Regions from separate parts of the Anaerobacillus sp. QJM3NY_32 genome, predicted to be linked through region 2. Evidence: riboswitches for the same ligand, from Rfam matches in the RefSeq annotation. Region 2 holds a riboswitch; each other region holds the start of a gene.
The links. A riboswitch is a leader RNA that binds a small molecule or an ion and turns the genes downstream of it on or off. The one in region 2 is predicted to bind S-adenosylmethionine.
Positions count from the first base shown of each region.

Region 1: linked by a shared signal. The riboswitch ahead of AC0VYH_RS13585 (sulfite oxidase-like oxidoreductase) and the one ahead of AC0VYH_RS14610 (YezD family protein) in region 2 are both predicted to bind S-adenosylmethionine.
Region 3: linked by a shared signal. The riboswitch ahead of AC0VYH_RS07325 (assimilatory sulfite reductase (NADPH) flavoprotein subunit) and the one ahead of AC0VYH_RS14610 (YezD family protein) in region 2 are both predicted to bind S-adenosylmethionine.
Region 4: linked by a shared signal. The riboswitch ahead of AC0VYH_RS13745 (Na+/H+ antiporter NhaC family protein) and the one ahead of AC0VYH_RS14610 (YezD family protein) in region 2 are both predicted to bind S-adenosylmethionine.

Region 1 covers NZ_CM149684.1:2,579,480-2,587,533, reverse strand. Annotated here, with positions in the region: gene AC0VYH_RS13615 (FUSC family protein) at 1-129, shown strand, start outside; gene AC0VYH_RS13610 (3-hydroxybutyrate dehydrogenase) at 369-1,145, shown strand; gene AC0VYH_RS13605 (LysE family translocator) at 1,205-1,723, opposite strand; gene AC0VYH_RS13600 (GNAT family N-acetyltransferase) at 1,846-2,409, shown strand; gene AC0VYH_RS13595 (GNAT family N-acetyltransferase) at 2,507-2,938, shown strand; gene AC0VYH_RS13590 (GNAT family N-acetyltransferase) at 3,135-3,599, shown strand; SAM riboswitch class I at 3,660-3,758, shown strand; gene AC0VYH_RS13585 (sulfite oxidase-like oxidoreductase) at 3,844-4,506, shown strand; gene AC0VYH_RS13580 (copper amine oxidase) at 4,803-6,152, shown strand; gene AC0VYH_RS13575 (ABC transporter substrate-binding protein) at 6,430-7,668, shown strand; gene AC0VYH_RS13570 (ABC transporter permease) at 7,637-8,054, shown strand, end outside.
Region 2 covers NZ_CM149684.1:2,770,805-2,778,858, reverse strand. Annotated here, with positions in the region: gene ispG (flavodoxin-dependent (E)-4-hydroxy-3-methylbut-2-enyl-diphosphate synthase) at 1-564, opposite strand, end outside; gene AC0VYH_RS14625 (hypothetical protein) at 704-1,039, opposite strand; gene AC0VYH_RS14620 (DUF1002 domain-containing protein) at 1,221-2,096, shown strand; gene AC0VYH_RS14615 (NfeD family protein) at 2,166-2,822, shown strand; SAM riboswitch class I at 2,939-3,044, shown strand; gene AC0VYH_RS14610 (YezD family protein) at 3,141-3,284, shown strand; gene AC0VYH_RS14605 (phosphoadenylyl-sulfate reductase) at 3,396-4,118, shown strand; gene AC0VYH_RS14600 (inorganic phosphate transporter) at 4,124-5,188, shown strand; gene sat (sulfate adenylyltransferase) at 5,213-6,361, shown strand; gene cysC (adenylyl-sulfate kinase) at 6,376-6,984, shown strand; gene cobA (uroporphyrinogen-III C-methyltransferase) at 7,041-7,826, shown strand; gene AC0VYH_RS14580 (sirohydrochlorin chelatase) at 7,840-8,054, shown strand, end outside.
Region 3 covers NZ_CM149684.1:1,349,271-1,357,324, forward strand. Annotated here, with positions in the region: gene AC0VYH_RS07290 (CpaE/TadZ family protein) at 1-59, shown strand, start outside; gene AC0VYH_RS07295 (TadA family conjugal transfer-associated ATPase) at 73-1,404, shown strand; gene AC0VYH_RS07300 (type II secretion system F family protein) at 1,406-2,365, shown strand; gene AC0VYH_RS07305 (type II secretion system F family protein) at 2,369-3,295, shown strand; gene AC0VYH_RS07310 (MBL fold metallo-hydrolase) at 3,475-4,329, shown strand; gene AC0VYH_RS07315 (ABC transporter ATP-binding protein) at 4,376-5,194, shown strand; gene AC0VYH_RS07320 (hypothetical protein) at 5,250-5,627, shown strand; SAM riboswitch class I at 5,787-5,898, shown strand; gene AC0VYH_RS07325 (assimilatory sulfite reductase (NADPH) flavoprotein subunit) at 6,062-7,885, shown strand; gene cysI (assimilatory sulfite reductase (NADPH) hemoprotein subunit) at 7,910-8,054, shown strand, end outside.
Region 4 covers NZ_CM149684.1:2,613,801-2,621,854, reverse strand. Annotated here, with positions in the region: gene AC0VYH_RS13770 (SDR family NAD(P)-dependent oxidoreductase) at 1-407, opposite strand, end outside; gene AC0VYH_RS13765 (M4 family metallopeptidase) at 524-2,179, opposite strand; gene AC0VYH_RS13760 (Y-family DNA polymerase) at 2,702-3,958, shown strand; gene AC0VYH_RS13755 (YolD-like family protein) at 3,973-4,302, shown strand; gene AC0VYH_RS13750 (alpha/beta fold hydrolase) at 4,464-5,303, shown strand; SAM riboswitch class I at 5,497-5,600, shown strand; gene AC0VYH_RS13745 (Na+/H+ antiporter NhaC family protein) at 5,671-6,966, shown strand; one part of gene AC0VYH_RS13740 (IS3 family transposase) at 7,132-7,516, shown strand; one part of gene AC0VYH_RS13740 (IS3 family transposase) at 7,516-8,054, shown strand, end outside.

The DNA of each region.
Region 1 (8,054 bases), 190 kb from region 2:
TTTGTAAATGACCTCTATTATATATGGAGAATTAACCAGTCACTATTGATATTAGGGAAGGAACTTGGCTCAATAAAGAATAAAGAAGCATCTGATCATTTTAATACAAATCGTAACCTGGAGCAGTAACGCACCGGGTTATTTTTTGTTGAGCAAAATGTTGATGGGGCGATTGAAACTAAGCTTTCATTCGAATAAACCAGAAATCAATACATCTAAATATAGGCTAACTAATCCTTAATGAAGTGACTTGAAGTGGGAGCTATGAAAATAAATCAAAAATGATTAGTTTATTAAAAGGTAGAGCGGGAATAGAGAGGTGTGACAGTATAATTTTAATTTAGGATTGACAATAGGAGGAAATATTCATGGTTAACAACAAGACTGTATTTATTACAGGCGCAGCTAGAGGTATTGGTTTTGAAATTGGTGAAACGTTCGCAGAGAATGGAGCAAAAGTTGTTCTATCTGACATAAATGAAGAAGGAACAGAAGAAGCTGCTCAGAAACTAAGAGATAAAGGTTATAACGCTATTGGTATTAAAGCAGACGTGACTAATGAAGATGAAATTAAACAAGCAATTGACCGTACTGTAGAAGAATACGGTCGCTTAGACGTGTTAATAAATAATGCGGGACTTCAGCACGTATCTGCATTAGAAAACTTCCCAACTGAGAAGTTTCGTATGATGCAGGATATTATGCTTACAGCTCCTTTCATAGCAACAAAGCATGTATTTCCAATCATGAAGAAACAAGGATTTGGGCGAATTATTAACATGGCATCTATCAATGGTGTCATCGGTTTCGCAGGGAAAGCGGCTTACAATAGTGCCAAGCATGGGGTCATCGGCCTTACAAAAGTTTCTGCACTTGAAGGTGCGGAACACGGTATTACAGTAAATGCCATGGCACCAGGATATGTTGATACACCACTCGTAAGAGGACAGATGGAAGATCTAGCGAAAGAACGCGGAGTAGAGCTAGAAAAGGTACTAGAAGAAGTAATCTATCCACTTGTACCACAAAGAAGACTTCTTGAAGTGAAAGAGATAGCTGATTACTCAATGTTTATCGCAAGTGATGCAGCGAAGAGCATTACAGGTCAAGCCCTACTAATTGATGGTGGCTATACAGCTCAGTAAATTTAGATTTTACTAAAAAAATATTAAAGCAGCGCTTTCTAATGAGAAGCGCTGCTTTTTTATTGATCGCTAAAGGCTATTTGAAGACCAATTAAAGCAAGCAATAAAGCTTTTGCAAGATTGAATTTTCTAGCTAGGGCATGATTTTCTACGACATAGAATGCGATTTTTCCTGCAAAAAAGCTTATTGCACTAAAGATAAGAAAGGCTTGTAGAATGAAAACCCCTTCTAAAATTAACATTTGAAGAGCGGATGAATTCGCCTGCTGGTTTACAAACTGTGGAAGAAGGGCGAGAAAGAATAAAGAGACTTTTGGATTTAAAATATTCATAACAATCCCTTTTCGATATAAAGAAAAATAAGGTCTGCTAGGTTGACTTAGGGGTTTAGCTGCGGATCCGCTATCTTTAAAAGCTTCATATGCCATGAAAAGTAAGTAAGCTGCCCCGCGGTAACAATCGAAAAGGCGAGAGAGGATTGATAAAGGACGGCAGAAATTCCTAAGGTAGCAGCAATATGTACAAGTAGTCCTGAAGAGAGGGCAAGAAAACCATATCCTCGTGAAGTGATCCGTCAATTCGTCTCTCGATTTCAATTAGATGGTAGCGGGACATTGGCCGGAAAAGACCAATAACTTGACAGGTTTCTCATTAATGATATAATTCTGACATCTTTTAGTGTTGTTGGAGGAATAGTTCCATGGAACCCATTTTACTTGATATACCAAATAAATTTAGCACTGACCGTTTACATATACGTTCTCCACTACCTGGGGATGGTGCTTCGGTTCATCAATCAATTGATGCCTCGTTAGAAGAGCTTAAATCCTGGATGCCTTTCGCACATATAGATCAAACGGAAGAAGATGTTGAAGCGAATATCCGCGAATCTCACGTAGCGTTTTTAAAGCGGGAGGATCTTCGACTATTACTCTTCCATAAACAGACGGGTGATTTTATCGGTTCCTCAGGGTTACATCGAATAGATTGGAACGTTCGTAAATTTGAAATCGGTTATTGGATTGATTCTAGATACGCTGGTCAAGGCTATATGTCTGAAGCGGTCCAAGGCATTGTAGATTACGCCTTTTCAGAGCTAAACGCTAGAAGGCTAGAAATTCGTTGTAATGCGACAAATTGGCGAAGTCGGCGAATTGCCGAGAAACAATCGTTTCAACTTGAGGCTATTTTACGAAACGACCATGTCTCAATTGATGGCAGTAAACTAACTGATACATGCGTCTATGCTTTAACAAAAAAATAAATTTGGTAAGAATATGCATCTTACTTATGGGAGGAATAAGGTTCTTGCATCAAGAATAAACGAGTAATGAATGATTTTGATGATGGAGGGAAACTATGTGATCGAACGAGCGACGATAGAAGAAAGAGATTTTATTTTGTCGAATTCCATTCAATCTGTTAATGAAGGAACGACAAATCCCGGTATCGTAAAAGAAGAGAAAGCACTTGAAATTGTATCATCCATTCTTGATCGAGGTGGTTACCACCTCATTTATCGCGACGAAGGGGAAATTGCTGGCTGGGTATTACTTGGAGAAAACACGGATTATTTTACAGAAAGCAAGCATGGGTTCATTTATGATGTATTTGTTTTTCCAAAGTTTCGTGGGAAAGGGTATTCTAAGCAGCTCGTTCAAGCGAGTATTGAAAACTTCAAAGAACAGGGATATGAGGAAATTCGTTTGAATGTGTATTCCTCTAACTTCGCGAAATACATTTATAAAGACATTGGATTTCGAGAACTTCAAACGATCATGGTTTATAAATAGTTGTCCAGCTTCTTTTCATTTATTAAAAGAATGTGAAAAACAACTCATAATCAATCATCATGCCCTTGGAACTTGCTACACTATTTTTGCAGGGACTTCCCCGGTTCCTGCCCCCCTTAAAATATAAAGTGTGAGCCCCATGCATTTCCCAGCATGGGGCTTTTCCTTTTCAATCACACAGAAATGAGGGAGAGTATTGGTATATCAATTTAAGTTAATAAGTCAAGAAGAAGTCGAGCGAATTATCTCGTGGAACTATGATGGGCTATACTCATTTTATAATATGGACGAGGATCTTGAAGATCTAAAAGAGTTCCGGGAAGATGCAGCCAGCAATGAAAATTATTGGAGCGTCTACCATAGGGATCATCTTATTGGTTTTTTTAGTTTTCATGTGCATGAAGACAACCATATAGAAATTGGCCTAGGAATGTGTCCCGATAATGTTGGAAAAGGAGAAGGCTTTTCTTTTTTAGAGGCTGGCCTTCAAAAAGCAGTTGAATTGTATCGTCCAACTTCCTTTGGAATGGCAGTAGCTGAATTTAATAAACGAGCCATAAAAGTGTATCAAAGGGCTGGATTTCAAATCACTCATCTGTTTATGCAACAAACCAATGGGGGAGCATTTCAATTTGTTGAAATGAAGAAAAACCTCGTTTAAAACAATAATTGCAAAATACTAAATAGACCGATAGAATGAATCAAAATTAGATTTTTAATTTCCTTATTGAGAGAGGCGGAGGGACTGGCCCTTTGATGCCCGGCAACCTGATAGACAAGGTGCCAAATCCAGCAGAGTCTATGCTCTGAGAGATAAGGAAGAGCTCTGAAGCGAACTCTTCCTTATTAGTTAGGAAGAGTTTTTTTTAGACGATTCAATAAATGAGAGACGGGTTGTGAAGAATTTGAAAAAAGCTGACCGTATTCGCAAAATGAAAGTTCCAGATGCAAGTGAAAAGTATGGTGATCGTCTGCCACCGGGGCAAGTACTTACAGAAAGGTTCCCTATTCTACATGAAGGTGATGTACCTGTGTATGAGATGTCGACATGGAACCTAAGTGTATTTGGAGAAATTGATAAGGAAGTGATCATTTCCTATAGCGACATACTTGCCTTACCACAGAAGAAAGTAAAGTGTGATATTCACTGTGTCACAAGGTGGTCTAGGTTTGATAATACTTTTGAAGGGGTTTTGATTAAGGATTTTATGAACGCATATGGGATAGTACCGAAAACGAACCATGTTATGCTACATGGTGACTATAACTATACAACGAATATTCACCTCACTGACTTAATGAGAGATAATGTTATTCTTGCCCACTCAGTCGATGGAGAGAAATTAACGGCAAAACACGGATGGCCTCTCAGGTTAGTTGTACCGCATCTTTACTTCTGGAAAAGTATTAAATGGATCAGAGGTATAGAATTTATCAATGAAGACAAACCTGGTTTTTGGGAACAAAACGGATTTCATAACCATGCCGATCCATTTAAAGAAGAAAGGTTTTCTGGAGAGGATTTGGGACTACCGGAAGATGAATGGGAGAAAAAAGAGTTTGATTAATTTTTCTTAAAAAAGCGGGCGTGATTAACACATATAGAATTGATTGAGGAAAAGGTAGTTTATTATCACATTCTAAATATCATCATATCTATAAAAAAATAGTTTAAACTTGAAAGTCAGCAGAACCTTAGTATGTGTGGGTTTTGCTGACTTTTTATTCTCTGGTAATTAAAAAAGAGAAGAATTTTAAAAAAGAATGATCTAAATGGATCTTCCCTCCGTTAGCTAAGTGTAAATCAAAATTAAGGGGAGTGGATTTGAAAATGAATACGAACAAGAATATGAAAAAGAAAGTGATCGATTGGAAAAAGGGACTATTAATTGTTCCGCTTAGCTTTTCACTTTTAATACCAACTGCTGGAGCATTTGCCTCTGACCACGACCAGCAAATGGACAAGCCTACAGTAGAAACACCAGGTGCTGATCTTCGTGCTGATCTTGGCCATTTACTAAGTGAGCATGCTTATCTTGCAGTAGAAACAATGAGAAAAGGAGCTGAAGGTTCTGCAGATTTTGAAGCTTCTGCTGGTGCCTTAAGTGAAAACACGGAAGACCTTACAGCTGCGATTACATCCGTTTATGGTGAAGAAGCAGGAGCTGAATTTAATGAAATTTGGAGCAATCATATCGGTTTCTTCGTTGACTATGTGAAAGCAACAGGTAATGAAGATGAAGATGCAAAACAAAAAGCTTTAGATAGCTTAGATGGTTATAAAGAAGATTTCTCTAATTTCTTGGAAAATGCAACAGGAGAACGACTTCAAGCTGAAACATTGTCTGAAGGACTTCAAGCTCACATTAATCAGTTGATTGGTTCATTTGATAGCTATGTAGCAGGTGATTATGAGATGGCTTACGAGAAAGAACGTGAAGCGATTGCTCACATGCAAATGGTGGCTAAAGGATTCTCTGGTGCCATTACTGATCAGTTCCCAGACAAGTTCGAGAACACAAAAGCCGTAACACCAGCATCTGATCTTCGTGCAACATTAGGTCATTTATTATCTGAACATGCTGGTCTTGCAATGATGACAATGCAGAACGGAATCGACGGATCAGAAGACTTTGATGCATCTGCAGCTGCACTAAGCGAGAATACGGATGATCTAGCTGCTGCGATAACTTCTGTATATGGTGAAGAAGCAGGAAATCAATTTAAAGAAATGTGGTCTGGACATATCGGTAACTTTGTAGAATATGTTCAAGCGACAGGAGCTGAAGATGAAGCTGCTCAAGAAAAAGCACTAAAAGCGCTGGAAGACTATCGTGCAGACTTCTCAAGTTTTCTTGAAACAGCAACTGAAGGTAGATTAGAAGCGGGACCATTATCTGAAGGTTTACAAATGCATGTGAATCAATTAATATCTGCGTTTGATAGCTACACTACGGAAGACTACGATGCAGCTTATGATTCGGTTCGTGAAGCTTATGCTCATATGTATAAGCCGGCAAAGGGACTTTCTGGTGCTTTCGTAAACCAATTCCCGGACAAATTCGCTATGGAAGCTATGCCAACTGGTATGCCTAAAACAGGTATGGGTGGTACAGCTGAACAGCAAATGCCAATCGAATGGATTGTTGCAGCCATTCTTGCAACTATGGCTGCAAGTGGCGTAATTGTTCGTAGAAAAATGCAGAAAAGCTAAGGGAATAGATGATAGGGTAGCCTAACATACCCGCTAGAAAAGCAATAGCCAAAGTGGCTATTGCTTTTCTTCGTGAAAAGGACAATGAACTTGTCGTACTTACGCTATAGGAAATGGTTTTAATAAAGTTTGAGATGTAAGGAGCGTTACAGCATCATGTTTATAAAAAAGGTATACTGATAATGGGAAAATAGATGATGCCTGACTATGAAACACAATCAAGTTCGTCAAATATGTCTTTCAGTTGCTAGGATAGTTTATATGAGGGGGAAATTAGATGAAGCGAAAGTTTACATTTATTTTCGCAACGCTACTTTTTATTGTTGCATGTGGGAATAGTGAAACCAATGAAACTGGTAAAACAGAGGTGTTATCAAAGGAGTGGGATGAAATCGTATCCTCTTCTAATGGAACAGAGGTAAATCTCTTTATGTGGGGAGGAGATGAAGGCATTAATCAGTACATTGATGAATGGGCAGCACCAAGATTAAAAGAGGAGTATGATATTACGCTTAATCGTCAGCCGATGAATACCGAAGAATTTATGCAAAAACTTTTAACAGAGAAAAAAGCAAATAAAAACAAAGGTACAATTGATGTCATATGGATCAATGGCGCAAACTTCAAAAATGCTAAGAATGCTGATTTATTACTAGGTTCTTTCTCAAAGAAGCTGCCTCATTTTCAAGAATACATTGGATCAAAGGATCAGAATGCTGAATATGATCAAGGGACGGAAATTGATGGATTAGAAGCTCCGTGGGGAAATGTTCAATATGTTTTTCATTACGATTCGAGCAAGATCGATACACCTCCAAGTACACTTGAGGAGTTAAAGCAGTGGATTCACGATAATCCTGGGAAGTTTACGTATCCTAACGTTTCGGATTTTACTGGTAATACGTTCGTGAAGCACCTACTCATAAAAGGTTCAGGCGAAGAGTCGGGTCTTCTGGCAAAGGAATTTAACAAAGAAATTATTAAAGATTCCGAAGAATACGTGTGGAACTATCTTGATGATATAAAGTCTGATCTTTGGCGTAATGGTGAAACTTATCCTGAATCATTGACTAAACTTGATACGCTTTATAGTCAGGGGGAAATCCTAATGACTATGGGCTTTAACGAAGCAAGAGCAGAAAGTTTAATTGAAAATGGGACGTTTCCTGAAAGCACGAAGTCATTTGTTCTAAAAGATCCTGGATCGGTTTCAAATACACACTATCTCAGTATTCCATTTAATAGTCCGAATCCAGAGGGAGCTATGACAGTTATTGATTTTCTTGAATCGCCAGAAGCTCAAATAGCTAAAATGGATCCTACAATGTGGGGGGAAGGTACGGTATTAAATTTCGATAAATTGAGTGAAGAGGATCAGAAGATTATTGGTAACCTTGACCGGGGAGAAAGCGTACTTTCCACAGAGGTTTTAAATGAATATAAGCTACCAGACTTAGATACAGGTTACACGGAGTGGATTAATAATGAATGGGCGAATCGGGTTATTGAGCAATAAGTGGAAATTACGTTTATATTTATTACCTGCGATTGCGGTTACATTGCTACTTGTAGGGCATGGAATGTGGTCAGCGGTAGCTCAAAGTTTTCAAACAATAGATGGGGAATGGACTATTGCAACATACGCGGAACTTTTTAGTAATCATGCTTTTTTTCATTCCCTTAAATTAACGTTTCGAGTTGCCGTCCTGTCCACCTTACTATCGTTAGTGATAGGATTAGTAATGACTAGAATGTTATATGAGTTATTTAAAGATTCAACGTTGAAGATACTTGTATGGATACCGATGTTAATTCCTCATTTTGTTGCAGGTTATTTAGTATTTTTGTTTTTCTCGCAAAGTGGACTGTTCTCTTCTCTACTTTATCAAATTGGAGTATTAG
Region 2 (8,054 bases):
TTCAGTTGCAAGGTTAACATCGGAAGCTTTCATGGAGACGATGATATCGTAGAAATCAAGGTCTTCAAGAATTTTGATATGGTGGAGGGCACTTTCTAGCATTCCCTCAGCTGTAGGATAGCCGTATTTTTCAAGGATTTTTCGCTCAAGTGAACCAGCATTAACGCCAATGCGAATCGGAATGCCTTTTGCTTTGGCTGCTTTTACGACAGCTTCCACTTTTTCGCGACGTCCAATATTACCAGGGTTAATACGTATCTTGTCTGCTCCACCTTCAATGGCTTTTAGTGCTAGCTTATAATTAAAGTGAATATCAACGACAAGAGGGATATTAATCCTCTTTTTGATTTCAGGGATTGCATCTGCTGCCCTGTCATCTGGACAAGCTACTCGTACAATCTGACAACCAGCTTCTTCAAGACGATTGATTTCAGCAACTGTTGCTTCCACATCGTGAGTTTTGGTTGTTGTCATACTTTGAATAATAACTTCATCGTTACCGCCTATTGTTAAAGGACCTACTTTAACAGGTCTAGTTTGACTACGGTGGGTAATTTCATTCATGCGAAAATCGCTCCTTTTACATGTAGGATTGCTTACCTCATGATTTAGATCGCTTTTATATACTCCCTTGTAGGGAATAAGACTCATCTGTAATACTATCCCATTGTAGCAACTTTAGAGAGCTATTGACAAGAAATAATCATTGAGCAGATGTTTGGTCATAAGTTGGTATCCTATATTCTTTCCCAATTTGTATAAGAGTTGGATGAATTTTATTTAATGTTTCAAAATCGTGAACGACCGTTTCAATCGGAACCGGTATTGAGCCGTTCGCTTTTTCTACTAAAGAAAGAACAGTATCGCCAGCATTTATTTTATAAACCACATAGGGAGAGTTTTTTTCAGGTGACCCCACTTCGACTGCTTCTGATACTTCTGAAATAGCTCTGTTATTTGTAAGAGTTCCTGTTGTTAAATCATAATAAGTTGTATGAAGGACAAGCAGAAATAGGGAACTTAACAATAGTTTTCGCATCTCTCGCAACTCCTTCAGAATGATTTCCTTTGTACTACGATATGCTTGTCCTTCCATGATATGACAGATTTCCTAGTTAATTATCTTTTCTTTCGATCGAGTGTCGAGTAGAATATTAAGAGATGGGGAGATTAACTGAGTTACTCTTCATTAGAGCCCCACGTTAAAAGGAGACCAAAACATGCTTAAAAAAGGATTGCCGTTTTTATTGTCGATGGTGTTAATGATGTCTATTATTCCTATGGTGGCACAAGCGGATGCGAGCGTCGGTGATGTCATCGTTACACTTGGTGAAGATCTATCTGAAGAGCAAAAACAGAAGCTAGTTGATGAAATGGAAGCTCCGGAAAATGCAATGACGGTAACGGTATCAAATGAAGAAGAGCATAAATATCTTGGGAATTATATAAGTAAAGCGCTAATCGGTACCCGCGCCTTATCTTCTTCTTCCATAACCATTGGTGAAAAAGATGCTGGTTTAAGCGTTGACACAAAAAATATTAATTGGGTAACAGATGAAATGTACGCAAATGCTTTAATAACAGCTGGAGTAAAAGATGCTGATGTTTATGTGACAGCACCAATGGAGGTTTCAGGTACGGCTGCATTAACTGGTTTAATCAAAGCTTATGAGTTAAGCACAGATGAAGTGATACCTGAGGAGCAAAAACAAGTAGCAAATGAAGAGCTTGTCACTACTGCAAAATTGAGCGATAGTATTGGCGCAGATAAAGCAACAGAGCTAATGACTAAGATTAAGGATGAAATTGCTACAAACCCACCTGAGACGGAAGATGATTTAAGAACAGTTATTAAACAAATTGCTAACGATTCAGGTATTGAATTGACTCAAGATGAGTTGGATGGTCTTGTTGCACTGTTTAATCGAATGAAAAATCTTGATATTGATTGGGATCAAATGAAGAGTCAGTTGCAGCACGCGAGAGAAAACCTGGACGAGTTTTTAAATAAAGACGAGACACAGTCATTTATTCAAAAAATCATTGATTTCTTTATTGCGATTATTGATGGAATAAAAGGGGTATTTCAATCGTAAGGTGACAAGTGACTGAAACTTTCTTCCCTTTTGAACGTATAAGAGAAGAAGGAAAAGGAGGGAGCGAGGATGGAGATTCTATCTTTGCCAGCAGTTGGCTTTCTTATCGTTTTACTTAGCGTGCTATTCTTGTTTGCTGAGTTACTTGTCCGTGTAAAAGGTATTTTTGGATTGATCGGAATACTATTGCTCACATTTTATTTTAGTTTCCATCTTACTTCTTTATCATCAATTCTCTGGATGGGACTTGTGTTTGCTGTTGGTTTAGGCTTAGTTATTCTTGATGGGAAATTACTCAATGATGGTACATTTGGTTTGATTGGATTAATTATGATGGTTACAGCCGTAGCCATTCCTTCTCCGACTTTCCTTTATGGCCTTCTCGTTTCTAGTGGTTTTTTAATTGGTACGGCTGCTTCATTCCTGTTTTTGCGTGTTTTCCCCGCACGTTCTATGTGGACGAAAATGACGTTAAAGGATCGGTTAAGCAGTGAAATGGGGTATAATTCCATGAACGCTGAGTATAAGAATTTAGTTGGAGAATCGGCTATGACAATTACTCCATTTCGACCAAGTGGAACAATACAAGTCAATGAGAAAAAGTACAGCGCCATTTCTGTTGGAAGTTGGATCGACAAGGATACGGCAGTAGTTATTACGTCTGTAGATGGTACGCGTATCTTAATAGAAGAGAAAAAAGAAGAAAGTAAACGTCATCCAATTTAAAAATGGTCCCCGAGTCATAGATTCGGGGTTTTTTTCATATTCTTTTCTAATCCCTTTATCCCGATCTCTAAACTAGGGTTGACATATTGTTAGATAATAGTTAAGATTTAGAAAATAACTTATCAAGAGAGACCGAGGGACTGGCCCGTTGACGTCCAGCAACCTGCCTGATTGGCAAGGTGCTACTTCCAGCAAAATGGAGTCCATTTTGGAAGATAAGGTGAATTAAGGTAACCTGATCTGTCTTTCCAATTTGGGAAGGCTTTTTTCATTTATAAGCTTCTCCTCATGATTATTATGACTAAGGGAGGTTGCATGATGGGAACGAAAGACCAGAATTTTTCAGACGTTGCTGTACGTATAGAACGAATGCTAAGTTCGTTAAAATTTGGGTCAATTACGCTTGTTGTTCAAGATGGGAAAGTTGTTCAACTTGAAAGAAAAGAAAAAGAACGACTTTAATATTGGCGCTGACTAGAGAAACTAGAGGCGGTTCTAACCCTAAAGGTTAGAACCGCCTCTTTTTTTAAACTTTTAAATATATTTCCTTGATCGGAATTGGGAGGGTTAGAAATGAATTGGTTCTATAATAATTGGTCGGGTAAGGAACCTGAATTCGACGTTGAATCAGAAACGAAAGGGGCTCTTGAAGTTCTGGAGTGGGCGTATCAAATATACCAAGATGATATTGTATATGCTTGTAGTTTCGGTGTTGAGGGTGTCGTTCTAATTGATTTGATTTCCCGGGTAAACCAGAACGCGAAGATTGTTTTTCTGGATACAGGTCTCCATTTTGATGAGACTTATGAGCTAATTAATAAAGTGAAAGCTAAATATCCATCTCTAAATATTAAGTTAAAGCAACCAAAGGAGTCGGTCGAAGAACAGGCATTAAGTAAAGGGGATGCTCTATGGGAGCGAGACCCGGGACAGTGCTGCAACTTGAGGAAAATCATACCATTGCATGAAGAATTAGATCATGTAAGTGCATGGATCTCAGGTTTAAGGAGAGAGCAGTCGCCACTCAGACAAAAGACAAATTATTTCAATAGAGATGATAAGTTTCAGTCGATTAAGGTTTGTCCACTTATTCATTGGACATGGAAAGATGTTTGGAGGTACGTGTACGAAAAGGATTTACCATACAATCCTCTTCATGATAAAGGGTACCCAAGTATAGGATGTGCGGTATGCACTGAAAGAGTATTGGAAGGTAGTGATTCTAGAGCTGGGAGATGGGCAAATCAGGAAAAAACGGAATGCGGCTTGCATTTTGATTCAGCACCAAATCGGTGACGGTCATGACAACCCTAGTTATTACAGTGGCTCTCTTTTTTGCTATGAATATTGGGGCTAGTGGAGCTGCGGCATCGATGGGAGTGGCTTACGGGGCTGGAGCGATTAAAAGAAGAAGCGTAGCACTGAGTGTTTGTGCGATTGGGATTGTTGGTGGTGCCACATTAGGTGGAGGTAATGTTATTAAAACAATGGGGAGTGGCATTATACCTTCTTCCGTACTCAGTCTAAAGGTTATCTTGATTATTTTTATTTCAGCTACAACAGCGCTCTTTCTAGCAAATATGATGGGGATTCCATTATCAACAAGTGAAGTTACTGTGGGCGCAGTGGTAGGAGTTGGTATTGCTTACCGTGCTTTGTACTTTCAGAATGTGATGTTCATTATGTTGTTGTGGATCGTTATACCGGTTATTGCTTTTGCGACAGCTCTCAGTGTTGGGAAAATTTTTGGTCTTTTAAAACAAAGAATCAATCTTACTTCAAAGTGGCAAAAGCCACTCACCATTTTTTTAATTGTAGCCGGTTTTCTAGAAGCCTTTTCAGCGGGAATGAATAACGTCGCAAATGCGATTGGACCGCTAGTTGGAGCGGGAGTTTTATCCCTTTCTCACGGCGCATTTTTTGGGGGAGCTTTTGTTGCTTTAGGTGCTTTAGTTTTTGGTAAACGTGTCATTGAAACGAATGGTTATCGCATCACAAAATTTTCACTTGGTGAAGGTTGTGCTATATCAGGTACGAGCGCTGGACTTGTGATTGGAGCTTCCTTATTTGGGATTCCGGTGCCGCTTACCCAGATTACCACCTCATCGATCATTGGTATCGGAACTGCTAAAGATGGATTTCAGCTTTGGCAGAAAGATGTCATTACGCGAATGATTAAAGTTTGGGCAGTTTCACCGGTTTTTTCTTTAGTTATTTCTTATAGTATGATCAAACTTTTTTTAGAAAGTGATTTATATACATTAATTGCAATTGGCAGCGTTATTCTAGCGACGCTTGGGTCAGGAAGTTTAATTCGATCGATTCGCTCTCAAAAGAGAACATTACAAGACGAAGGAAGCTTATAATAAATTCAATTTGGAGGGATTAAGATGGCAACAATTAACGCGCATGGAGGAACATTGATTAACCGTTACAAACCTAATACTGAAATTGATGGGATTATTCAAGAAATTGAGTTAGACGCTACTGCGTTAAGTGATCTGGAATTAATCGGAACAGGAGCGTATAGTCCGTTAACTGGTTTTCTTAATGAAAATGAGTATACGTCAGTCGTTCATCACCTCAAATTAGAAAGCGGGTTGCCATGGAGCATTCCTATTACGTTGCCAGTTACGCACGAACGAGCTGCTGAGATCGCAATTGGTGATAAAGTGAAGTTAACTAATAATGGGACTGTGTACGGCACAATAGAAGTGGAATCCAAATATACTCCTGATAAGGGAGTGGAGGGGCGCCACGTGTATTTAACAGAGGACAGTGAACATCCAGGAGTGAAAAAAGTTTACGATAGACCAGATGTTTACATTGGTGGACGAATTACGCTTATTAAAAGAACCGAAAAAGGCAAGTTTGACCGCTATCATTATGATCCATCTGAAACAAGAGAGTATTTTGAACGTCAGGGCTGGAAGAAAGTTGTAGGATTTCAAACAAGAAATCCGGTTCATCGAGCGCACGAGTATATTCAAAAGACCGCACTTGAAACAGTGGATGGCTTGTTCTTGAATCCTCTTGTAGGTGAAACCAAATCAGATGATATACCAGCAGAAATTCGAATGGAAAGTTATGAAGTTCTACTTAAGAACTATTACCCTGAAGATCGTGTGCACCTTGGTGTCTTTCCTGCTGCTATGCGCTATGCAGGGCCAAGAGAGGCAATCTTTCATGCGCTTGTTCGAAAAAACTTTGGATGCACACATTTTATTGTGGGGAGAGATCATGCCGGAGTAGGTGATTACTATGGCACTTATGATGCCCAGAGAATCTTTAGTCAATTTACAAGCGAGGAATTAGGAATTACACCACTCTTTTTTGAACACAGTTTCTACTGCGAGAAGTGCGATAGCATGGCTTCGGCCAAAACGTGCCCTCATGGAAAAGAACATCACGTCATTTTATCAGGTACTAAAGTACGTGCCCTTTTACGAAATGGGGAGCAGCCTCCAGCAACATTCAGTCGTCCTGAGGTAGTGGAGGTATTAATTAAAGGGATGAGTGAGAAGACAGTGAACGCATAAGGGGGAGATTTGAGATGACAGTGAACAATAACTTAACCTGGCACGATACAGTGATAACAAAAGAAATGAGGCAGCAGAGGAATCAGCATAAAAGTGCAGTACTCTTCTTTACAGGTTTGTCTGGTTCCGGGAAATCAACGCTGGCAAATGATGTTTCAAGGAAGCTTCATGAATTAAACGTCCAAAGTTATGTACTAGACGGAGATAATATCCGTCAGGGTTTAAATAAGGATCTTGGTTTTCGAGAAGAAGATCGCAAGGAAAATATTAGACGTATTGGGGAGGTGTCTAAACTACTAGTTGATAGCGGTCAATTCGCAATCACTGCATTTATTTCCCCGTTCAATAGTGATAGACAAGTAGTACGTGAACTTCTGCAACAAGGTGAATTTATTGAGGTATATGTGAAATGTCCAATAAATGAGTGTGAGAGTCGAGATCCTAAAGGATTATACAAAAAAGCTCGTAGTGGCGAGATTCCTCACTTCACAGGCGTATCATCTCCTTACGAAGAACCGATCAATCCCGAAATCACCATTGATACCTATAACGACTCAAGAGAAGAATGTGCTGATAAAGTGATGTCCTATTTAGTAAAGCAAGGGTTGATTATAAATCAATAACTTTTGATCTTAAGTGATTTTTAAGAATAAAATCATCTCGTGGAGGAGGAAATCAGATGGGGAAAGTTTATCTAGTTGGCGCAGGACCAGGAGACATCGACTTAATTACAGTGAAAGGCGTAAAGTGTATTGAGCAGGCAGATGTGATCCTCTATGATCGCTTAATCAATCAAGACCTTCTCGATTACGCAAAAGAAGGGGTCGAGTTAATATACTGCGGTAAGCTACCTGATTACCACACGCTAAAACAGGAAACCATAAATCGTTTTCTCGTAAAGCATGCACTTAAAGGGAAAGTGGTCACAAGGTTAAAAGGAGGAGACCCTTTTGTTTATGGTCGAGGTGGTGAAGAAGCCGAAGTCCTTTCAAACCATGGAATCCCCTTTGAAATCGTTCCAGGAATTACTTCTGGTATTGCTGCCCCTATGTATGCAGGCATTCCAGTAACACATCGTGAACTAAGTTCAACATTTGCATTTGTAACTGGTCATCGTAAAGAAGGCGAAGAAGAAGAATTACGCTGGGAGAGTCTCGCAAAAGGTATAGATACACTCGCCATTTATATGGGAGTGAAAAATCTACCTTATATTTGCTCGATGCTTCGAAAATATGGAAGAAATAAAGAAACTCCTGTTGCGCTTGTTCACTGGGGAACAACACAAACGCAACAAACCGTAACGGGTACCCTTGAGACAATAACAGAAGATGTAAAGAAAGCAGGAGTGCAAAACCCAAGCATGATTATCGTGGGTGAAGTGGTAAACCTAAGGTCGAAACTGAATTGGTTTGAGAAAATGTCACGAGATGAACAAAGCACTAAGTCGGTCGTTAGCGCCTTATAGGAGGTGGTGGATAGTGAAAGCCGTTCTATATATATGTCACGGTAGTCGCGTAAAAGAAGGAAGAAATCAAGCGGTAGAATTTGTTGAGAAGTGTAAAAAAGAACTTGAGTATCCAATCCAAGAGACGTGTTTTCTTGAGCTTTCGAAGCCAGATATTTATCAGGGTATATCAACATGTGTACAACAAGGTGCGAAAGAAATTGTGGTAGTACCCGTCTTATTACTTGC
Region 3 (8,054 bases), 1.4 Mb from region 2:
TAATACCTGTTAGTAGTGAAGTAGAGAAAAAGCCAAAACGATTCGCTCTGAGTCGATGAAGGGGGAATTTCGTTGTCACTTTTCAAACGATATGCTGAAGAAGAGTCATCAATAGTTGAAGAACGAAAAGAAGTGCCGATCGTGAATACGGTTGAATACAAGCAAGTAGAAACGAAATTGCAAGCTTTTTTGCTAGATGAACTAAAAAAGCACCAGTTTCAAGCTGAAGAAGAATCGAAGAAAATTCGAGAGTGGGGGAAGCTCTTTTTAGATAACGAAGCTGAAAGGCTTACCTTTGAAGAAAAGAAACGAATACTTGAATCAGTAGAGCACGAATTGCTCGGGTATGGGCCGATTACGCCTTTATTGGAAGATGACACTGTTTCAGAAGTGATGGTGAACGGGGCGGAGGCCATTTATTATGAACAGTATGGAAAATTGAAGAAAAGCTTTCTAACTTTTCGCGATGATGATCATTTAAGTCGTGTGATCGAACGAATTGTTTCTCCTCTCGGAAGAAGAATCGATGAAAGCTCTCCGATGGTAGATGCGCGACTTCCTGATGGATCACGTGTAAATGCCGTTATTCCACCCCTTTCCTTGACAGGGCCGTCCCTTACGATAAGAAAATTCTCTGCTACGCCTCTTCAAATGCACGATCTCATAAATTATCAGACTCTAAGTGAAGACATGGCGGAGTTTCTAGAAATTTGTGTTCAATCGAGATTAAATGTTTTTATTAGCGGGGGAACCGGCTCGGGAAAGACATCAACACTTAATGTGCTTTCTTCCTTTATCCCGAATGATGAGCGAATTGTAACGATTGAAGATGCAGCGGAGTTGAACTTATCTCAGGAGCACATTGTTTCATTAGAATCGCGGCCTCCTAATATTGAAGGCAAGGGGGAGATTTCGATTCGAGAGCTTGTCCGGAATGCGCTGAGAATGCGACCTGATCGAATTGTTGTTGGTGAGGTCCGTGGGGCGGAGGCGCTTGATATGCTTCAGGCGATGAATACAGGGCATGACGGCAGTCTTAGTACAGGACATGCCAATTCACCAAGAGATATGTTGTCACGACTTGAAACAATGGTGCTGATGGCTGGGTTTGATTTACCTTTACGAGCCATTCGAGAGCAAATTGCTAATGCACTGGATCTTATTGTTCAACAGGCTAGAATGAAGGATGGATCGAGGAAGATCACCCGTATTACCGAGGTGATTGGTATGGAAGAAAACATCATTGTTCTTCAAGATTTGTTTGTTTATAAGGAAACGGGACGAAACAGCGATGGTAGCGTAGAAGGGCATTTTGAAACAACCGGGGTAAGACCGAATGTATCAGAACTTCTTGAACAAAATGGCTACAAGATTTCATCATCTTGGTTTAAAGAGGTGTGGTGAAATGAATGATTGGGTTCTCCTTGTAGTGATTTTTGTTTCAGTGACCTTACTCTTTTATTTGATTTCCAAAGGGGTTATGAGAAAGAAAAAAACCAATGAGCGTATTAAGAGGTTTATCCCACAGGCCGTCGCTGTCACTGAGGTTAAGGAAAAGCAAAAGAATGAAACATTTAGAAAATGGATTGGTTCATTTGCAAAAGCATTTTCTGGCATACAGTTTAGCCAAAAAACAAAGAAATCTCTTGAACAATCGGGAAGTTCATTAAAAGCAGAAGAGTTCTTTGTTATTCGCATTTTAAGTGCGATGGCAGTGGCTGGATTGCTCTATGTCCTTGGTGTACCATGGTTTGTTAGCATTCTATCGCTTTTGATCTGTTTTATTATTCCTGGTATCTATATCACGATTAAAGCAAAGAAGAGAATCAAGCTACTATCCTATCAGCTTGTTGAGGCGCTTGGTACGATGTCCAACTCGATGAGGGCAGGGTTTAGTTTCGTGCAGACGATGCAACTCATTGGGAAGGAAATGCCAGATCCGATTGGTCCAGAATTTGATCGTACTGTTCGTGAAATTGGAATGGGTATACCTATGGAAACCGTGTTTCAAAGCCTGTTAGAACGTTTACCAAATAAAGAGCTTGAAGTTGTTATACAAGCTATTCTCGCACAACGTAAAAGTGGTGGGAACCTGGCGCAGCTTATGGATACGATGGAAGATACTATTCGAGGGAGGATCCGGATTCTCGAAGAACTAAAGACGCTGACGTCACAAGGAAAGTTATCATCCTGGATCATTACTGCTCTCCCTCTTGTGATGGGAATCTACCTCTATTTTGTAAGTCCTGAATACCTTGAACCAATGCTTACCTATCCATTGGGCTGGTTTCTTCTAGTAACAGGGGCGATTTCACTATTCATCGGATGGTTTTTAATTCAAAAGATTGTTCGGATTGAGGTGTAACCAATGATTGCTATTCTGTTTATGCTTTGTACGATGGTTTGTTTCGTATTGTTTATTGCTGCCCTTCTTAAAACCGTTTATCGAAAAGAACTTGCTCTTGAATCTCGCGTTGAGCACTATTTTGGCAAGGAAGAAAAAATTCAACGTAAAACCGAAAAAAGAGAAAGTGGATCTTACCATCCACTACTTCGTAAATATTGGGGAATGGGTATTGAACAGGTGAGTAAAACATTTGCAAGAAAGGATCGAAAGAAGTTAGATATGCTCCTCCATGAGGCTGGATATGGAAACCGTTCGGCAGTTGAATTCCGACTTATTCAACTTCTTCTCAGCATCGGTGGAGGGTTCTTAACTTACTTGCTTATGGTGCCTGTGACGGATGGAAATGCTTCTATGACACTTGTATTAGCACTTGGGGTTGTTTTCTTATTTTATCGATATCCTTTGTTTTACCTAGCGAAGAAAAAAACGCAGCGCGTTAAAATAATCGATATGGAAATGTCCGATTTCTTTGATATGGTAAGTCTACTTCTTGAAGCAGGCGTAGGACTTGAAGGGGCGATCAAAAATGTATGTGCAAGAAAGTCTGGCCCACTTGCGGATGAGTTTAGTCAGGCATTAGATGAGATGAAGCGAGGGAAATCGCGACGAGAAGCATTTTATAATCTGAAAAAACGTGTTCCTTCAGATTATTTTCAAAGTGTGATGATGTCGATTATTCAAGCCGATCATCTTGGAATCGGAATGTCAAAAGTTATTAAAAATATTACGGCACGCATTCGTGAACAGAGACGTGAACGAGCACGCGAGCAAGCGATGAAAGCTCCAGTGAAAATGCTCATACCTATGGTTCTCTTTATTTTTCCACCCCTCTTTATCATTATCCTTGGACCGATGGTAGTGAAAATCGTCGTGGATGGCTTTGGTTAAGAGAAGACGAACACCTCCATTTCTACTGCAATGCGAAAAAATCACCTTTCCTAAACGACGCTTCCATTTGGAGGTGTCTATTTTTGTATGTAGTAGAAAAAATACGAATACAAAACTTCAAAATGATAAAATGGAAATAAGAAATTTCATCGAGGTTTGTATTTTAAGGAGGACAATAAATGCAACAGATTAAACAAATTGGCAATCGCTTTTACTATCAAACACCAGTTTCCGAAACGGACCGACCGATTCTAGGAATGGTGATTGGAGATAGAAAGTCTCTGATGATCGATGCTGGGAATTCAGAGGACCATGCTCGTTATTTTCTAAAAGAACTATCGGAAAAAGGATTCAAGGAACCGGACATGGTCGCGCTCACTCATTGGCATTGGGATCATATCTTTGGACTATCAGCGCTGAAAGATGCTGTCTCCTTATCCTCGCATCAGACGAAAGAGGAAATTAGTAAGCTTATTCCATTAGGATGGTCTGATGATGAGTTGGATGAGCGGGTGAAAGAAGGCACTGAAATTGAATTTTGTGCAAATGCGATCAAGAAGGAATTTGTGGATTCTCGAGACATTACGATTACGCTACCAGATGTAACGTTTGGTGAGAAAATGGAGATTGATCTTGGTGGTGTCACGTGTATTCTTCAGCCTGTTGGGGGCGATCACGCGGCTGATTCGGTTGTGATTTATATGAAGGAAGAGAAAATCCTTTTTCTTGGAGACTGCTTTTATCCTGATATTTTTTCAGAAAAAGTCAACTACACTGTTAACATAACAAATCGACTGCTTGATCAGTTAGAAAGCTTTGAGGCAGAATGGTTCATCTTATCACACGGGGAGGCAATCTCTAAGGAGGATTTTAAGAACGAAGTGAACCTTTTACGTGCTGTTGCTTCTATTACTGAGGAGTGCAATGGTGATGTTACACGTATGCAAAAGTTGTATGAGCATAACGTTGGCAGAGACTCACGCGAAGAGGAGCTTGAAGTGATTCAAGAATTTGCTAACGGGTATACGATGTAAAAAGCGCTAGTTGGAATGACTTTCTTCAAAGAACGGAGTGGGATGTATGGCAATCATTCATGTAGAAAATGCTTATTACACACGTGAGAAACAGATGATTTTATCCGATATTTCTTTTTCCGTAGAGAAAGGCCAGCATCAGGCCATTATCGGATTAAATGGATCAGGTAAAACGACACTACTTCAGTTAATTCACGGCTCGATCTGGCCACTGCTTCGCTATGATCCCGTCGTTGAAGTATTGGGGTATCGTCTTGGAAAAACTGATTTGAGTGAACTTAGAAAATCTATTGGCTGGGTGAGCAACGCTTTCACTGAGCGTATCTCTCCGATGCAGGAAGTGACAGATGTTGTGATTAGCGGGAAGTTTGCCTCAGCTGGACTTTATGAGCAGGTGACGGAACAGGAAGAATCGCAAGCGATGAAGATGATGCAGGAATGGGGTATTGCTCATTTACGCGGTAAACCTTTTCGAATTTGCTCTCAAGGTGAGAAGCAGAAAGTCCTGATAGCGAGAGCTTTGATGTCTTCGCCAAAGCTTCTTATTCTAGATGAACCGTGCAACGGACTTGATCTGTATTCACGCGAACAGTTATTAGCTCAGGTTGAACGCCTTGGAAAAGAGGAAGAGGGTCCAACCATATTGTATATCACTCATCATATTGAGGAGATTTGTCCCGTATTCACTCACGCTATGATTATGGAAAATGGTCGAATTGCAGTGAATGGCAAGAAGAAAGATGTGTTAACAGCTGAACATCTTAGTAAAAGTATGGGCGTCCCTTTAGAAGTGACGTGGAACAGAGAGCGACCTTGGGTTCAGGTGATTTCAAATGAGATGAAGCCAGCTTATCCATCTGCATAAGGACCGTGTATCTCAAAAATGGCCAAATTCGTTCATCGTCAAAAGGAGGTATGTATTGAAGGATTTTGCTTCGCTAACCCATAAAGAAATTGCGATTCGATATACGGTATTGACGCTGTTTCTATCGTCTACCATTTTTATAGTGAGTTACGACCTTCCACTCTGGGCGTATGTCATATGCATGCTTCTATCGATATTTGGTATTGCGGTGAACTTGTTGAAATGGAAACGTGGGAAAAAAGTTAACGTCACATTTAAAGATCATGTCATTCGCTCCTGCGTTTTTTCTTTCATAGCTTTTCTCTTGTTGGTGCTGCCTTTTGACTACTCCAGTTGGTTGATGATTCTTATGATTCTATCTCTTGTCATGGCGAATACGATTGATTTCATGCGCATGCGGAATAGGATACAAGAGGGACAACGGCAGGGATAAAAGACCTGAATCATTTGGATTATTTTTCATGAAGATGGCTGGTGTTATCGCCATTTAGTTAATTGAATGATGATAATTTTCTAATAATATATTGACTTTTATTCGATCTCGAGATAACATTTGAACCAATCATTGTCATATACAATTTGATAGCAACATTTCTTATCAAGAGAGGTGGAGGGACTGGCCCTATGAAGCTTCGGCAACCGATGAGATGATCCTTCATCTCATACTGTGCCAAATCCAGCAGGTTTATCCTGAAAGATAAGAAGACTGGCTTCGTACTTACAAACCTTTCTTCTTATGTTTTGAGAAGAGAGGTTTTTTGTGTTGAATGGGTTAGGGGGAATGCAGACGAATTAATTTGCTATTAATTCCGAGTAAACTACTTTAATTACATTGAATTAAATTTGAGTATTGTGAGGTGGATAGTATTGCAGTTACAGGTTGTGAATAGCCCTTTTGACAAAGAACAAACGGAGCTTTTAAATCGTCTCTTACCAACATTAAATGAGACGCAGAAAATATGGCTGAGCGGATACCTTTCCGTACCAGGTAGCTCTGAAGCTGCGGCAGCTACTGAGACGGTTGCTCAAGGTGTTTCTGCTTCAGAAGCATTCTCTAAACAAGAAGCAAAAACACGTGAGCTTACGATTCTCTATGGCTCACATACTGGCAATTGTCAGTCACTAGCGGAATCTTTCTTTGAGCGATTGGAAAACGAGAAATACAACGTTACCCTTTCATCGCTTGATGATTTTAAGCCAAAGTCGCTTAAAAAAGTAGAAGATTTATTATTGATTACAAGCACCCACGGAGATGGCGATCCTCCTGATAATGCGTTAAGCTTCCATGACTTTGTTCAAAGTAAGAGAGCCCCTGAATTAAATGGTCTCAGATTCTCAGTCTTATCACTTGGTGATAGCTCCTATGAATTTTTCTGCCAAACCGGGAAAGATTTTGACAAGCGCTTTGAAGAATTAGGTGCAACAAGGCTCTATCCTCGTGTAGATTGTGATCTTGATTTCGAAGAGCCGGCAGAAGAGTGGTTCGAAGGCGTGACGGGAGTATTGAAAGAAGATCAGTCTACGAGAGAATCGACTTCTGAAACAAAACCTGATGAGTCGAATCAGACGTATTCCAGAACGAATCCATTCAAAGCCGAAATTCTTGAGAATGTTAATTTGAATGGACGTGGATCGAATAAAGAAACACGGCACATTGAGCTTGATCTTGAAGGATCGAACCTTGATTATGAGCCGGGTGATAGCCTTGGTATTTACCCGGAGAATGATACTGCTCTTGTCCGTCAGCTAATCGATGAACTGAACTGGAAGCGAGAAGAACAGGTTATGGTGAACAAAAAGGGTGACGTTCAGCCACTTGAAGAAGCTTTAACGAAAACATATGAGATTACGAGTCTCACAAAGCCATTGCTCAAGAAGATTGCAGAGCTGACATCAAGTTTTGAGCTTAAGCGCATGGTTGAAGCGGAAGGCGAAGAACTAAGAACATACCTTTACGGTAGAGATTTAATTGATTTGGTGAAGGACTACGGACCGTGGACCGTCTCGGCACAGGAGTTTGTAAACGTTCTGCGCAAAATTCCGGTTCGTCTTTATTCGATCGCAAGCAGTTCAAAGGCAAATCCAGATGAAGTTCATCTCACAATTGGGGCACTAAGGTATGATGCACATGGTCGAGCTCGTACGGGCGTATGCTCTGGCCAATGCGCAGAGCGCTCACAAGCGGGGGATACACTCCCAGTATATGTGCAGCGAAATCAAAACTTTAGACTTCCGGATCATCCTGACACCCCTATCATTATGATAGGCGCAGGTACTGGCGTAGCGCCGTACCGGGCATTCTTACAAGAGCGAGAAGAAAGTGGCGCAAGTGGAGAAACGTGGCTATTCTTTGGTGAACAGCATTTTGTCACAGACTTTCTTTATCAAGTCGAATGGCAGAAGTGGTTGAAAGATGGGGTGCTTTCTCGTATGGACGTGGCGTTTTCTCGTGATTCAGAAGAGAAAGTGTATGTTCAGCACCGCATGCTCGAGCGAAGTAAAGAACTATACGAGTGGCTGCAAGAGGGTGCGCACGTCTACGTATGTGGAGATGAAAAGTATATGGCAAAAGACGTTCACGTGGCACTCGTTAACATCTTAGAGCAACAGGGGAATTTCAGTGAGTCAGAAGCAGAAGCTTATCTTGCAGATCTACGTAACGCGAAACGCTACCAGCGCGATGTGTACTAAGCGCATCAGGGAAGGAGATTGATCATGTCGAAAAAGACGGTAACAGAAGACGGCAAACCGAGTGAAATGGAGAAAATCAAAGACGAAAGTGATTACTTACGCGGATCGCTTGTGAAAAGCTTTGCGGATCCCATCACCGCTTCCATCCCAGACGCAGATACAAAACTAT
Region 4 (8,054 bases), 160 kb from region 2:
ATTCGCTTATACACAAGTTGAGTCAGTAAAACAGTCGAGGTATAATTTAGCTCCATTACTTTGCGAAGATCTTCTTCTTCTAATTGATCAAGCGTATCGCCGCCGCCAATTCCTGCTGAGTTAACTAACCCTGTGATGCTTCCGTTATATTTAATAGCACTTTCGATAAGAGTAGAACGATCTTTCTCATTGTTTAAATCAGCAGGAAGAACAGCAACCGTTGCTTCCGTTACTAACTCTTCGCACTCCTGCTTCAGCTGAGTTAATTTATCTTTATTTCTTCCGGTTATCGTAATCGTAGCACCGGCTTTTACGGCGGCCTTTGCGGTTTCATATCCAATACCACCCGTGGCTCCGGTAATGAGAACATGTTCATGCTTAAGCGTATCCTCTTTGAAAATTCCCATTTGTCCTTCCTCCTTCCTCCTTTTAAGGTCTAGCACCCTTTTACCCGTTTGAATACTTATAAAACCCTGACATAACGAAAAGACAGGTAGCCATTGGCTGCCTGCCTAACTTCTTTCTATTGAACTCCAACTGCATTAAAAGCCTGTTTTACAGATTGAACTTCTGAGCTTCCGCTTCCATAAAGATCAGTGGCAGCTTGTACTGCTGCTGATCTCATCTGACTAAAGTTTGAAGAAGCGGTTAAGTATTGCGTAAGGGTGCGGTAGTAAATAGCGCCGAGTTTGTCTTTTCCAATTCCTGATACGGTTACCCCATAGAATGTACCGCCTTCACTCAGCAGATAAGCTGCTTTGTTCATGATGCCGCTGTTGATATGAACGCCGCCATTATCTTGAGAACCAGTATAGCGGACAGAGTAATGATCAGGGTCTCCGAATTGGGATGGGTCTGACATTGAACGAAGAGCATCCCCGGATGTACCTGGTGTATAAATATCTTCTCCGATTAACCAGTCAGGGTTATTGCTGTCGTAGTATTCTACAAGCGTTCCGAATACATCAGACATGGATTCATTCAGTGCTCCTGATTCATTTTGATAAATTAAGTCAGCTGTTGTATCAGTGACAGCGTGTGTCAATTCATGAGCAACAACATCTTCACCACCTGAAAGGGATACAAAAGTTGAGCCATCTCCATCACCATAGACCATTTGGCTTCCGTTCCAGAACGCATTATTGTAGTTGCGTCCGTAATGTACGGTGGACTTTAGTGGTGAACCGTTTCCGTCATAACTATCTCGGTTGAAGACATCTTTATAATAATCATACGTCGCTCCTGCATAGTAGTGAGCGTCGACTGCAGCCGCGTCATAGCTTGCGTTAAAGGAGTTATCCGAATCTGCCCATAAAGAGCCTGGCAGTTTTGTGCGATTTGCCGCATCATATGTTAAGATTCCGCCACCTCGCGTAGTGTCTTTCAAGTAATAAGTTGAAGAGGAAAGTAGCGTATTGAACGTTTTTTGATCACCAAGTACACCAGTTCCACTTGCCGTCTTAATTGTTCCGGTAACATTATCACCACCACCTGGCTTGCCGACTCCTTCTTTTTTTGCTTCGTGTAGAGCATTGAAGCTTGTTAGAACTTCACCACTTGTTGCATCAATTATGTATTGCCAGTTACCCGGTTCAGGCGAGAGGAAGTTCAAGGTCACATGGTAAGCATACGTTGCAGACTCTCCTTCAGTATAGACGACAAGGTTGGATTCGGGTTTTTGTTCATAGGCTGGTGAAAAACCGAGATCTTCTTCTGCTTTTTTAACGGCGTCCTGTTTCTTGAATTTTGTTGCTTTTTTAAGCTCTTTCTTCGACCCAAGGTCTGGAATAACTGTACCTGATACGGCTGTTAAAATACCACTTTCATCAACATGAGCCGTTTGAGTTGAACCATAAACAGGTGTTCCTTCATGAAGTTGTTGTAATCGAAAAACCGTAAAACCAAGATCGTCCTTTTCTTTTGATAGGATTTTAAAGGAATCCTTAGCGGAAGATCCACTAAACTTGTACAGGTTTTTCTGTTCGTTCAAGTAATCAAATAGTACTTGATTGGCATTTTGAGAGCTTGCTTTTGTTAGTTTTCCTGAAACAAAAGTAGGTGTTCCTGTTTCTTTATTCATATTCGTATCTGCTGCTGCAAATGTTGAGGATGGTGCGAGCATGGTACTAACGAGCCCCACTGATAAACCGATTGAAAGTAAATTTTTTTTCTTTCCCATTCTATATCCCCCTCGTGATTAAGATGAGCTAACATTACCATAAAAGATTTAGTATTCAAACTATTTAAACTATTTTGATAGTTAAGACCTATCCTTTTGGATAGAGTTATAGGGAGATATACCTGTTATTTTAAAAAAAGGTATTGGTTCTTTAGACTCAGGAGGTGGTGTGCTAATAAATAATGGCGTTAATGACCATATGAAACGGCATATCCTGGTTCTTTTTCTGTGCGTTTAGAGATTGATGCGCGAGTATTTCTACTTCCCTATCTGTTAATGGAACAAGTGTAGGATCTCCAATACGTATGTGCTCTGATGACTAACTTTGGAGTGAATATCGTTAAGTTCATTGTTACTCTTCTTCCGGTACTTTTCGTTACTTTAGAAAAAAGGGTGATGCTAAGTGAATCGTTTTATGATTGGAAGAAAGTACTTATTGTAAAGAGAACGTATATTCGGTTAAAATACGGGTATATATAAAGGGAACAAACGTTCTTTTGATTAGGAGAAGGGGGGATACAAATGGATTATTCTAAATTTCCAAAGAAAACAATCCTATGTATTGATATGAAAAGTTTTTATGCAAGTTGTTCAGCAGTAGAGATGGGGCTTGATCCACTTACATGCTATCTCGCGGTTGTTGGTGATACCGAGCGACAGGGAAGTGTTGTGCTAGCAGCGTCTCCGGCACTAAAGAAGGAATTTGGAATACGAACAGGGAGCAGACTATTTGAAATTCCAAATAATAAAAACATTCATATCGTTAATGCGAGAATGTCTTCATATTTAAAACAATCAATGGAAATAACGAGGCTTTTTCATCGTTATGTACCATCAGAATGTATCCATACGTATAGCGTTGATGAATCGTTTTTGCAGGTTGATGGGACAGAACGACTTTGGGGGAACAAATTTGAAGTAGCTCACAAGATCAGAAATGAAATAAGAGAGACATTCGGATTACCATGTGCCATAGGGATTGGCCCAAATCTTTTAATGGCAAAGCTTTGTCTCGATCTGGAAGCGAAAGAAAAAGGGATTGCAGAATGGACTTATGAAGATATTCCTAAAAAACTCTGGCCGCTTTCCCCGCTAAGTCAAATGTGGGGTATCGGATCGCGTGTCGAGCGAACGTTAAATCGAATGGGGATTATGAATGTAAAGCAGCTTGCGCATTACCCGCTACATCTACTAGAAGAAAAATTCGGTATTATGGGAAATCAGCTCTATCATCATGCGTGGGGCATCGATCTTTCTGAAATGGGTGCGCCGATTATGCAGGGACAGATTAGCTATGGGAAAAGCCAAATTTTGTTGCGAGATTACCATGACGAAAAAGACATTCAACACGTCATTCTTGAGATGAGTGAAGAAGTTGCAAGACGTGCGAGAAAAGCCCGGAAGGCAGGGCGTACGATTAGCCTTGGGATTGGTTATAGTAAAGAAGAAGGCGGGGGTGGCTTTCACCGTTCAAGGAGTATCCACAGCCCGACTGCTATTACGCTCGAAATATACAATGTATGTCTTCAGTTATTTGAGGAGTTCTTTGGAAGAAAAACGGTTCGTAAGATTTCCATTACCCTTTCAAATATTTGCAATGATGAAGAAGTGCAGTTGGACTTATTTAACGCGTCACGCCCAAAGCAGCGGGATCTCGGATATGTGATGGATTCGATCCGTGAGAAATATGGCTCAGATGCGCTGCTTCGTGCCGTTTCATACACAAAGGCCGGTACGGCACTGCATAGAAGTAAACTTGTGGGTGGTCATAAAGCATAGAAGGGGGAAGAAGCGTGATTCGTGATCGCGGAAATATAAAATGGACGTCAATGATGTTACCTGAGCATGTGAAAGAGCTAAGAGATTGGAAAACCGAAGAGAAAAAAAGTGAAAAGCCGGTACTTGATGAACAAAGAATGGCGGAAATGAATGAAACAATATGTGAAGCAATGGCCAATCACAACTCGCTTTGTTTTCAACACTTTAGTGGGGGAGAAACGAAAACTCTCTTTGGATATGTGGACTATGTAGATCCACTTACGAAAGAACTGCGTATTATTGACCATAATGAAAAAAGGACAACGATAAAGCTGCTGGACCTTGTGCACGTAGAGTTAGAATGAAAAAAATGGAGTATCCTCTCGGATGTAAAAAAAGTTTTTCATTTCAGGATTGGGGTAAAATAATTATAAAGTCAAACCTGAATAAGTGAGACCATCCTGTCTGGTTAGAAACGAAGGGTGAATCAGATCAGATGAATTCAAAATCCGGAGTGAGATGAAAGATGCTATTAGCTCAAAATCTTAAACAAAATACGGAAAAGATCAAAGGAATTGATATTCACTATGAATACTATAGAAATGACACAGCCGTCGATCGGCCAGTATTAACGCTTCTTCACGGTTTTCTATCGTCGAGCTTCAGCTTCAGAAGATTGATACCATTATTAACAAAGGCATATACTGTTGTTGCCATTGATCTTCCTCCGTTCGGAAAAAGTGAAAAGTCTAATCGTTTTGTCCACTCTTATCATAATTATGCGGAAGTGGTGGTTGAACTTTTAGAAAGGCTTTCAATTGATCATACTGTTATGATCGGCCATTCTATGGGTGGGCAAGTAGCAATGAGAGCCTCGGCTATGAAAGATGATCTCGTTAGTAAGAATATTTTACTGTGCAGTTCAGGATATCTTGAAAAGGCTAAACAGAGTCTAGTGTATACATCGTACTTACCTTTTTTCTCGGTATACTTGAAAAGGTGGCTTTATCGAAAAGGTGTTAGAGGAAATTTGCTTAATTGTGTTTATGATCCTTCCCTTATCGATGAAGAAATGATGGATGGATATATCCAACCTTTCTTCAATGAGGGTATCTTTCGGTCATTAGTTAGGATGATTCGAGATCGCGAAGGAGATTTGTCAGAAGTTGAACTAAATCAAATTCATACACCTAGCCTACTAATATGGGGAGAAAATGACAGAGTTGTGCCGTTGAAAATTGGGAAGCGTCTCAGTAAGGATCTCCCAAATGCTAAACTGATCATCTATGAAAAAACCGGTCACCTTCTACCAGAAGAAAAACCGGAATCGATTATGAAGGATATTGAGTGGTTTTTAGGAAAATAAAGATTGATCTATTGCAAAAATTGGTAGTCATACAAAGCTTGAACCAGACTAGTTAATCAGGTAAACTCCTTAAAGGATGAGGAGTTTATTTTGATGCAGTTAATCAAAGTTGACTCATCAGAATAATGCGTGATAAAGTAAAGCTCGTTATGAAAAAGTAAAATGAAGCATGCGCTCATTAATAATTGTATATTTCTTATTAAGAGAAGTGGAGGGACCTGGCCCAAAGAAGCTTCAGCAACCTCTGATCATCAGAAAGGTGCTGCTTCCAGCAAGAGAAATCTTGAGAGATAAGTGCAAAAGCCTTCTTCTCTTGAAGTGGGCTTTTTTTATTGAGACAGAATAAAAGATGAAGGAGACATGAATAATGGAGAAAGAAATAAAGGGGAACGGCCTGGCTTTACTTCCCCTTGGAATATTTATTGTGCTTTTTATTGGTACAGCTATCATAACAAAGGACTTTTATAGTATGCCTGTTATTCTCGCTTCTCTAATTGCGGCGGGCGTAGCTCTTTCGATGAATCGAAAAGAAAGCTTTATGAAAAAAGTGGAAGTGTTTTGTCGTGGAGCAGGTAATACGAATATCATATTAATGATTTTGGTCTTTTTACTGGCTGGGGCGTTTGCCGGAACAGCTGAAAAAATTGGAGCAGTAGATTCGATTGTTAATTTAGGTATATCAATTCTACCGGCTAATCTTTTAATCGTAGGTTTGTTTGTCATTGGCTGTTTTATTTCTATTTCGATGGGTACATCGATGGGAACGATTGTAGCACTTGCTCCCATTGGAATTGGAATTGCAGAGCAAACCGGAGTTGCCCCGGCACTGGCTTTATCAGCGGTCATAGGTGGGGCAATGTTTGGTGACAATCTTTCTATGATTTCAGATACTACGATTGCGGCAGTACGCACACAAAATACGCAAATGAAAGATAAATTCAAAGTAAACTTTTTTATAGTCTTGCCAGCTGCTATTGTAACAGCCATTATTTATGGTGCTTTAACGATGGGAGAGCAAGCAACGGTTGGAGGAGAACACGCATTTGATTTCGTTACAATTATCCCTTATTTAGGTGTACTGATCGCAGCGATCGCTGGTGTTAATGTTCTTATTGTACTTGTAAGTGGTACCTTATTTGCTGGGATTGTAGGTTTATATAACGGAACATTTGGAATGAGTGAACTGATCTCCACGGTTACAGAGGGCATAAAAGGGATGGAAGACCTTGCCATGATTGCTCTCGTCATCGGAGGGATGATTGAAGTCATTAAGCATAACGGAGGAATACAATACGTATTGGACAAAATCCTGAGCAAAGTAACTTCTCGTAGAGGAGCAGAGTTTGGTATCGCCGGTCTCGCAAGCGTGCTTGATTTATCAACAGCTAACAACACCATTTCGATCATAATGGGGGGGCCACTTGCGAAAAACATTTCCGAAGAATATGGGGTAGACCCACGAAAGTCTGCTAGTATTCTTGATATTTTCTCAGGTAGTATACAGGGCATGCTCCCATATGGGGCACAGGTGCTTGCAGTAGCAGGTCTTGCGTCGATTTCGCCACTCGCTCTACTACCGTATTCAATTTATCCAATCCTCATTGCTATTGCAGGAATTATTGCGATTTTCATCAACTATCCTTCTATTTCGAAAAAGGGCTAAAGTGATAGTAAACAGAATCTTGAATTAAAATTTGATATGAGCATTTAAAAAACAGGTAGCTCAATTTAATATGTACCCTATAGAGTAGACACTTAAAAAAAGTCTGCCCTATAGGGTACTTTTATGTATAATGAGGACAAATTCTACGATGGGAAATGATTATTAATGAGTAAGAAAGTATTCTCAGAGGAAGATGTCAAAACACTTGCCTCTAATAAATTTGTGAAATCAGTTAGTGAAAAAGGAATCACATACAGTGATGAATTTAAGCGAATATTCATTACGGAGTATGAAAAAGGAAAACTACCGAGTCAGATTTTTAAAGAAAATGGATTTGATGTCGATACTCTCGGACACGAAAGAGTACATTCTGCCGCGAGAAGGTGGAGACAGGGTTATAAAAACAAAGGGATTAATGGACTTACTGACACTCGTAAAGAAAGCTCCGGAAGATCCAAAGATAAGGAACTGTCTTTAGAGGAAAAATACAAACGTTTAGAAGCTCAAAATAACCTATTAAAAGCAGAGAATGATCTCCTAAAAAAGCTCGAAATGATGGAAAAGGGGATGGGAAAAAAGAGATAAAATTAGCTGCTTCTCTCAAGTTTGAATTAATCCGCCATATCATCCATGAGTATCAACTTAAAAATATGGTCCGATACTTATGTTCCGTAGTGGGTGTCTCACGATCTGGTTATTATCGTTATTTCACTGAAGGTGCTCGAAAGCGTCGAACAGAAAACGAGGCGCGAGACCAAGTTTTAAAAGACTGGATCCTAAAAGCCTATGCCTTTAAAAAGCGAAAAAAAGGGGCACGTCAAATCAAGATGACGCTAGCTAACCAGTATCAAATAACCTATAACTTAAAACGCATACGCAGAATCATGAAAAAATACGGAATCGTATGTCCGATCAGAAGAGCGAATCCCTATCGTCGTATGGCGAAAGCAACGAAAGAGCACAGCGTTGTACCAAACAAACTTGAGCGAAACTTCAAACAAGGCATCCCAGGGAAAGTACTTCTAACTGACATTACCTATTTGTTTTATGGAAATAAGAAGAAAGCGTATCTATCTACCATAAAGGAC